Regions from separate parts of the Sphingobium sp. SG1 genome, predicted to be linked through region 2. Evidence: riboswitches for the same ligand, from Rfam matches in the RefSeq annotation. Region 2 holds a riboswitch; the other holds the start of a gene.

Region 1 (4,173 bases), on a different contig from region 2:
TTGCCGACGAACAGCGGCACGCAGCGGGTGGCATTGCCGCAGGCTTCCACTTCCGAACCGTCGGAATTGAAGATCAGCATCGACACGTCGGCCTGATCGCCGGCTTGCGGGGAGCCGATGACGATCAACTGGTCGCAGCCGATGCCGGCATGGCGATCGGCAATGGCGCGGGCGCGCGCCTCCGTCATCGCGACCGGCGCCTGGCGCGCGTCGATCACGACGAAATCATTGCCCAGACCATGCATCTTGGAAAAGCGGCTCATCATGGCGCCGCATTTAGTGCGGGACGGGGCAAAAGACCAGCGGTCAGGCGTTCGGGCCGCCGATGATCGCGGCATAGGCGGCCGGATCGACATTGGCGCCGGAGATGACGAGGGCGGTGGCGCCGTCGGTCGCTGGGGCGAGGCCGGCGAGCATGGCGGCGAGCGCGACCGCGCCGCCCGGTTCGACCACCAGCTTGAGCGTGGTGAAGGCGAAGCGCATCGCGTCACGTACCTGATCGTCGCTGACGACCAGGCCGCCGGCGAGCAGGGCGTGGTTGATCGGGAAGGTCAGCGTGCCGGGGCTGGGCGCCAGCAGCGCATCGCAGATGCTGCGTGCGTCGGGCGAGACGCTTTCCCGCACGCCGCTGGCGAGCGAGCGAGCCGTGTCGTCGAAGCCGGCGGGTTCGACCGCATAGACGCTGATGTCGGGGCGGGCGGCCTTGACCGCCGTGGCCGTGCCCGCGACCAGCCCGCCCCCACCGCAGCAGACGAGAATCTGTGCGAGGTCGGCGCCGGCGGCCTGGGCCTGGTCGAGTATTTCGAGGCCGATCGTGCCCTGGCCGGCGATGATGAAGGGATCGTCGAACGAGGGGACCAGCGTTGCGCCGCGTTCGGTGGCCAGGGCGGTGGCGATTGCCTCACGGCTCTGGGTGAAGCGGTCATAGGGGACGACCTCGGCGCCGAGCGCACGGGTGTTGGCGGTCTTGATCGCCGGGGCATCGGCCGGCATCACGATCGTGGCGGGAATGCCGAGCAGGCGCGCGGCAAAGGCGACGCCCTGGGCATGATTGCCCGAGGACCAGGCGACGACGCCCGCCGCCCGCTCCGCATCGTTCAGCCGGGCGAGGCGGTTATAGGCGCCGCGGAACTTGAACGATCCGCTATGCTGGGCGCCCTCGAACTTCACCAGCACGCGCCGGCCGCACAAATCGTTGAGCGCGGCATTCTCGATCAGCGGGGTGCGGACCGCCGCCGGCGCGATCAGCCGCGCGGCATCGGCGACGTCGGCGGCAGTGATAGCAAGCGAATCGGTCATGTCGGCTCCTTGGGTCAGAGGCCCCTGCATAGCCGCCCGCCGGCGCCGCGCAACGATCCGCCGGGGCGATCCGGGCCCGCTTGGCAGGGCTTGTGCTTTGGCTTATGGGGGCCGCGCGCCGGGGTGATCGAAAGCCCCGGACGCGCATGATCGCGCCGGTGCCCGCATGGGCTGAAAACGGGAATGCGGTGCGGGGGGCGCAGCCCTTCCAAATCCGCGGCTGTCCCTGCAACTGTAAGCGGTGAGCGCGATGCGCAGGGTTCCCAAGCTCTTCAAAAGGGGAGGGCCGGAACCGGCCACTGGACCGACAGGTCCGGGAAGGCTGGCGCATCGCTGCCCTGACCCGCGAGCCAGGAGACCTGCCGGCGTCTGGTCGCTCTTGCCCTGGCCCAGGGGATGGCCATGGCGCGGTGTTTCCGTCGAGCGACGCCCATGGCGGCCGGGGCCGCATCGGTGCGTGGGGCGGGGCGCTGGCGTCTTCCCGATCCTCACGCAGCGACCGTTCGCGCGGACGCCCCGGTTCCAAATCGACGGACGCCGGGGGACGATAAAATGAAGATGTTGGGGATTTCGCTGATCGCGCTGCTGGCCGCTACGCCGGCACTGGCCCAGGATCTGGCACAGGATGACGATATCGTCGTCACCGCTTCGGGCATTGCGCAGCCGCGCGACGAGGTTGGCCAGGCGATCACGGTGATCGATGCCGACACGATCAGAACGCGCCAGGCGGTCGATGTCGTCGACCTGCTCGCCACCACGCCGGGCGTCCGTTTCAGCCGCAACGGCTCCACCGGCGGCGTGACCGGCGTGTCGCTGCGCGGGGCGGAGACGACCCAGACGCTGGTGCTGATCGACGGGGTCAAGGTCAACGACCCGAGCGGCATCGGCGACGGCTATGATTTCGGCCATTTGCTGACCGGCAACATCCGCCGGATCGAAGTGCTGCGCGGCTCCAACTCGGTCGTCTATGGCAGCCAGGCGATCGGCGGCGTGGTCAATGTGATGACCGGCGCGCCGAGCGAGGGTTTCGAGGTCAATGCCTCGGCCGATTATGGCTATAGCGACACGCTGAATGCCAAGGCCGATGTGTCCGGCACGCGCGGCGCGGTGTCGGGCGGCGTCGGCGTCGCCTATTTCAACACCGATGGAATTTCCTCGGTCGGCCGGTCGTTCGGCGGCGTGGAGAAGGATGGCTATGAGAATATCGCCACCAACGCCAAGCTGAAGATCGCCTTTTCCGACACGCTCAGCCTCGACCTGCGCGGCTATTATATCCATGCCGATCTCGACTATGACAGCTTCTTCGGCGCGCCGGCCGACAGCAGCGATGTCAGCAAGCTGGACCAATATGTCGGCTATGCCGGGATCAACCTGGCGCTTCTGGACGGCAAGCTGACCAATCGTGCCGCCGTGACCTGGATGCGCAACGACCGCGACTATTATTTCGTGCGCGGCACCGACCCGGATTATGGCTATTCGGGTACCAATCTGCGCTTCGAATATGAGGGCGTCTATGCCCCGGTGGATCAGGCCAGGCTGATCTTCGGCTATGAGCATGAGCGGCCGGACTATGAGTATTTCGGCTTTGGTGACATAGCGAGCGCGAAGGCGAACATCGACAGCGTCTATGCGCTGGCGGTGGTGAAGCCGCTTGCCGGCCTCGCCGTCACCGGGGGCCTGCGCCATGACGATCATAGCCAGTTCGGCGGCGCGACCACCTTTGGCGCCAACGCCAATTACACGCCCAACGCCGGCGCCACCAATATCCGCCTCTCCTATGGCGAGGGGTTCAAGGCGCCGTCGCTCTATCAGCTCTACGACACCTATAGCGGCAACAGCGCGCTGCGGCCGGAACGGTCGAAAAGCTATGATATCGGCTTCGACCAGAGCCTGGACGGGGACAAGGCGGTGCTGTCGCTGACCGCCTTCCGGCGCGATACCCGCAACCAGATCAACTATGATTATGCGACCTACATCTATGGCAATCTGGACCGGACCCGCGCCAAGGGCGTGGAAGCGACGCTGACGCTGAAGCCGGTCGAGGCGGTGACGGTGGCGGCATCCTACAGCTATGTCGATGCGCGCGATCGATCGGGCGGGGCCACCGACGGCAATCGCCTGCCGCGCCGCGCCGCCAATGCGGTCAGTGTGTCGGCCGACTATCTCTGGTCCTTCGGCCTGTCGACCGGCGCGGCACTGACCATGGTCGGCGACAGCTATGACGACACGGCCAACGCGCGCCGGCTCGACGGCTATGCGCTGGCCGGGCTGCGCGCGTCCTTCCCCGTGGGCGATCATCTGGAAGTCTATGGCCGGATCGACAATCTGTTCGATGCGGATTACGCCACCGCCTATGGCTATGGCACCTATGGCCGGTCGGCCTATGGCGGCGTGCGTGTCCGCTTCTAAGGGGCGGCGGCATCCTCTGTTGCTGCCGGGGCTGATCGCCCTGCTGCTGGTCGCGGCGATCGCGTCGGTCGCGCTGGGATCGGTGACGATGGCGCCGGCCCGCATCCTGGCGGTGCTGGCGGGCGGCGGCGACATGGTGGCGCGGGCGATCATCATCGACCTGCGCCTGCCGCGCATGGCGATCGGCCTGCTGGTCGGCGGCATGCTGGGTCTGTCGGGCGCGGCATTGCAGGGCTATCTGCGCAATCCGCTGGCCGAACCCGCCGTGCTGGGCGTGTCCAATGCGGCGGCGCTGGGGGCGGTGATCGCACTCTATTTCGGCCTGTCCGAACTGCATCCGATGGCGTTGCCGCTGCTGGCGATCGTCACTGCGCTGGCGGCGATCGGCGCGCTGTTCCTGCTTGCCGGGCCGTCGGAAAGTCCGCTGACGCTGATCCTGGCCGGGATCGCGGTCGCGACGCTGGC
Region 2 (4,173 bases):
GGCGGCGGACAGCGCCATGGTATCGGGCAGCGTGCCCGCTTGCCCGGCCGACAGGGTGAGAGGCGCAAGCCCCCCAAGCTGCGCGGCCGGTGTCAGGCGCGGATAGTCGACATAAAGCATCACGAAGCCGGACAGGCACCACAGCGTCATGACGGCGCCGATGATGATGCCCAGCCAGCGATGCAGCAGCAGGACCGGCCGCAACATGGTCAGAAGCTCAGGCCATAGCTGACCCGCAGCGTGCGCGGCACGCCCCGGTAGAAGTAGAGGAAGCGGCTGTTGCTGCCGTCCAATACCCCCGCATCGCTGACCGCCGAGCGATAGCCAGTGGAGGCGTAATCACGGTCGAACAGATTCTCGACATTGATGCCGAACCGGTTGCGCCGCGCCTGATCCAGCCACAGATGCGCGCCCGCATCGACCACGGCATAATTGCCATAGTTCATCCGGCCAAAACCCGATGCGGTCGACCAGACATCGCCCACCCAATTGGCCGACAGATTGGCGCCGAAGCGGCCCGTTTCCGGCGCATAGACGATCGCGGCGCGGCCATATTGTTCCGGATTGCGATCGCGCTGCACCGAACTGCCCTGATTTCGGACGCGCGAATAGGTGTAGCTGGCCGACAGGCCCCAGCCGCCGGTCAGGTCGGCGTTCAGCTCCAGCTCGGCACCCCTGGCCCGCACCTTGTCGCGAACGTTGATATAGGTGCCTTCCGGAAAGGCCGGATCATCATAGGTCGTGTCGATCAGGTCGGTGATGCGCCGGTTGAACCAGGTCGCTTTCCAGCGGATCGCTCCGCCGGCCAGCGCGCCGCCCAGCGCGGCGTTGAGGTTCAGGCTCTCCTCGGGCTTCAAATTCGGGTTGCCGACTTCGCAACAGGGATCATTGCCATAAAGCTGCGAGGCGTCGGGCAGCACGAAGGAGGTGCCGCCATTGGCCTCCACGAACAGCGCGTCGCTGACATCATAACGGCCCGACACGTTCCAGATCGTCTTTTCCGATCCCTTCGCCTTATTGTAGCGCAGACCCGCGGCGATCCGCGCCTTGCTCGACAATTCGTCATTGGTGCGCAGCTGGAAGATGCCGGCATGGACCTGTTCATCGGTCGGCGCGATCAGCAGGACGTCGTCGCGGCCGTTGAAGCTCTGGAAATCATAGCCGATCAGCGTGTCGATGCCGCGCAGCATGTTGAGCTGCACCACCGCGCTGCCGCCATAATCCTGATAGCCCCAGAAAGTGCCGGCCGGGTAGATGACCTGTGGCGGCCCCGCCGGAATGGGATTGCGGATCTGGACATAGGCGGTCTTCCAGTCGTGGAAATAGCCCTTGAGGAAGAATTGCACGCCATCCTCGCCGGTATAGTCGAGGCGCAGGCTGGCCACTTCCTCGTTCCGGTCGTTGCGGCTCTGCCTGGTCCGCGTCGCGCTGATATTGTCGAGATCAGCCTTGGTATGCTGGTAGAGCGCGTTGAGGCGCAGGTCCGGCGCGATATCATATTGATATTTGATGCCCGCCGACCAGAGATCATAGCCGCGCGCGCGATCGGTGGCGCTGGGCTGCATCACGTCATAGGGACGATAGCCGTCCGACTGGCTGCGATTGGCCCAGACGACGAAGCGATGCTGGCCGATCGCGCCGCGCAGATAGCCGTCCAGGCTGGTGCCGGCGAAGCTGTCGAGGCTGGCATTGACCTGGCCGCCCAGATCGTCGCTGAAATCGCGGGTGACGACATTGATGACGCCGGCCGCCGCCTGGGTGCCGTAGAACAGGCTTTCGCCGCCTTTCAGCACCTCGATCCGCTCGATCATGCTGGCGGCCATGGTGTCGTTGGGCGAGGTGCCGCCATAAAGGCGGTTGTTGAGGCGAATGCCGTCCATCGTCCACAGCACATCCTTGGTGCGCGAACCCTGCAGCGCGATGTCGACATAGCTGAACGGCCCGGACTGCGACCGGATGAACAGGCCCGGCACCGCTTCGAGCGCGCGGGCGGTGTCGATCGCGGCGGCATCGCGGATCTGCGTATCGGTGACGACCTCGATGGCATGGCCATAGCGCGACAGTTGCTGCGGCAGCGTCTCTTCCAGGCTGGTGCCGGTGACGACGATGCTGTCGCCCTCCGCCTCATCGGCCAGAGCCGGCGAGGCAAAGGCAAGCGAAAGGGCCAGAGCGGCCCGTGAAACGATATTGGACTTCATTTATTCCCCCATCCGGCGCCGCGTTCGACGGGCGGGGGCAACCTTCACGAGCGGCACGCACGCGAACGTCCGACACACGCGCCGGCCGGGCGCCCAAGGGCAACCGACGCGCGTTTGTCGCAGCGGCCCCAGCCGCTCGTTCGTCGCTCAGACGGAAGTTACCGTGCCGCGGCCATCCCCTGGACCAAGGCAAGAGCGACCAGACGCCGGCAGGTCTCCTGGCTCACGGGTCATCGCTTGATGCACGGCCTTCCCAGGCCTCGCAGGATTTAGCGTCCGGCCCAGTGGCTGGCGGATCGGTCATTCTGCCGTCCGCACATGTACATCGCGCTCACCGCTTACAGTTGCAGGGACAGCTGCGGATTTGGACAGTCACCCGTCCGCACCGCATTCCCTATTAAGCCCCTTTCGGGACACCGGCGCGATCATGATCCCATGCCGTGCGGCGCAGGATCGGCGGGATCGATAATCGAATATCAGGCGGGCTGCAAGCGCCTCTCAGAACCAGGCGCGCAGGCCGATCACCAGGCTGGTGGCCGACAACCTATCGCCGGCGGCACGGGCATAATCGGCCGTATCGCCCAGCTTGCGCTCCCAATTGATGCCGACATAGGGCGCGAATTCGCGGGCAATCTCGTAGCGCAGCCGCAGCCCAAGCTCGATATCGGACGGGCCGGCGCCGATCCCCAGTTCGGGCACATCCTGCGCCGCCAGATTGAACTCGGCAGCGGGCTGCAGGATCAGCCGCTGGGTGATGCGCTGGTCGTAGCTCGCCTCCAGCCGCAGATGGGCGTCGCCCCTGGTCGACAGAAAGGCTTCGGCCCCGACCTCGAACCAGTAAGGCGCCAGGCCGTCGATGCCGATCACCGCATAGCTGCGGTCCGGCCCTTCGCCGAAATCCTGCCGCACACCCGCCTGCAGGTTGAACCAGGGGTCGATCGCCCGGCTGTAGAGCGCCTGCACCTCGGCCCGTTCGAGCGATCCGCCGAACGCTCCCTCGCCCTCGCTCTTGACCGCGAAGCGGTTGATGTCGCCGCCGATCCAGCCTTCGCCCTCCCAGGCATAGCCATCCGCGCCCTTGCCGGCGCGATATTCCAGCCGATCGAGCATCCATTGCGAATAGGTCATGCCGCCCCCTTCCGCGATCATTGCCGCGCGGGCGCGGGCCATGGCGGTGGGGTCATAGAGCGCGTCGGCGGCATGATCGGTCGGCACCGGCGGGGCCGTGCCTTGTGGGATCGCAGCATCGGTGATGGGCATACTGTGGCCCATCGCGCCATGGTCCATCTGGCTATGGTCCATGGTCTGGGCCTGCACCGGCGCAGCGGCGGCGAGCAGCAGGAGCGCGATCAGCTTCATGCTGCATCCTCCCCATGGCGGACCGTCACGACCCGCATCATCCCGGCATGCATGTGCATCAGCATATGGCAGTGGAACGCCCAGTCGCCCAGCGCATCGGCGGTGAGGTCGAAGCTGACCTTGCCGCCGGGCAGCACATTCACCGTATGCTTGCGCGGATTATGCGCCGCCTCGCCGGTCACCAGTTCAAAGAAATGGCCGTGCAGATGGATGGGATGCGGCATCATCGTGTCGTTGATCAGGGTCACGCGCACCCGTTCCATATGACGGAAGGCGATCGGCTCGGCCCCTTCCGACAGCTTCACCCCATCGAACGACCACATATAGCGTTCCATGTTCGCGGTCAGGTGGATGTCGAGCGACCGGGTCGGCGTGCGCAGGTCCGTGTTCGGTGTCAGCGACCGCAGATCGGCATAGGTCAGCACCCGATGGTCGACATCCTCCAGCCCCGTCGGCCGGTCGGCGGTGCGATCGGCCGGCATCGGCGACAGGGTGGCGACGCCCGGCCCCATTTTCACGCCCGGCGCGACCGACTTGTCGCGCATCTTCATGCTATGCCCGCTCATGGCATCATTGGCCGGCTGGCTGAGGTCGATCACCCCGTCCTGGCCCATAT

The links. A riboswitch is a leader RNA that binds a small molecule or an ion and turns the genes downstream of it on or off. The one in region 2 is predicted to bind cobalamin.
Region 1: it holds a riboswitch for cobalamin, as region 2 does, so the genes downstream of both, AC0KVN_RS14675 (TonB-dependent receptor plug domain-containing protein) here and AC0KVN_RS11620 (TonB-dependent receptor plug domain-containing protein) in region 2, are expected to answer to the same signal.

Annotation. Positions count from the first base shown of each region.
Region 1 covers NZ_JBVVOJ010000006.1:58,641-62,813, reverse strand. The annotation lists gene dapF (diaminopimelate epimerase) at 1-266, opposite strand, end outside; gene AC0KVN_RS14680 (threonine ammonia-lyase) at 307-1,299, opposite strand; cobalamin riboswitch at 1,439-1,680, shown strand; gene AC0KVN_RS14675 (TonB-dependent receptor plug domain-containing protein) at 1,852-3,708, shown strand; gene AC0KVN_RS14670 (FecCD family ABC transporter permease) at 3,695-4,173, shown strand, end outside.
Region 2 covers NZ_JBVVOJ010000004.1:183,384-187,556, reverse strand. The annotation lists gene AC0KVN_RS11625 (PepSY domain-containing protein) at 1-207, opposite strand, end outside; gene AC0KVN_RS11620 (TonB-dependent receptor plug domain-containing protein) at 210-2,198, opposite strand; cobalamin riboswitch at 2,390-2,634, opposite strand; gene AC0KVN_RS11615 (copper resistance protein B) at 2,697-3,557, opposite strand; gene AC0KVN_RS11610 (copper resistance system multicopper oxidase) at 3,554-4,173, opposite strand, start outside.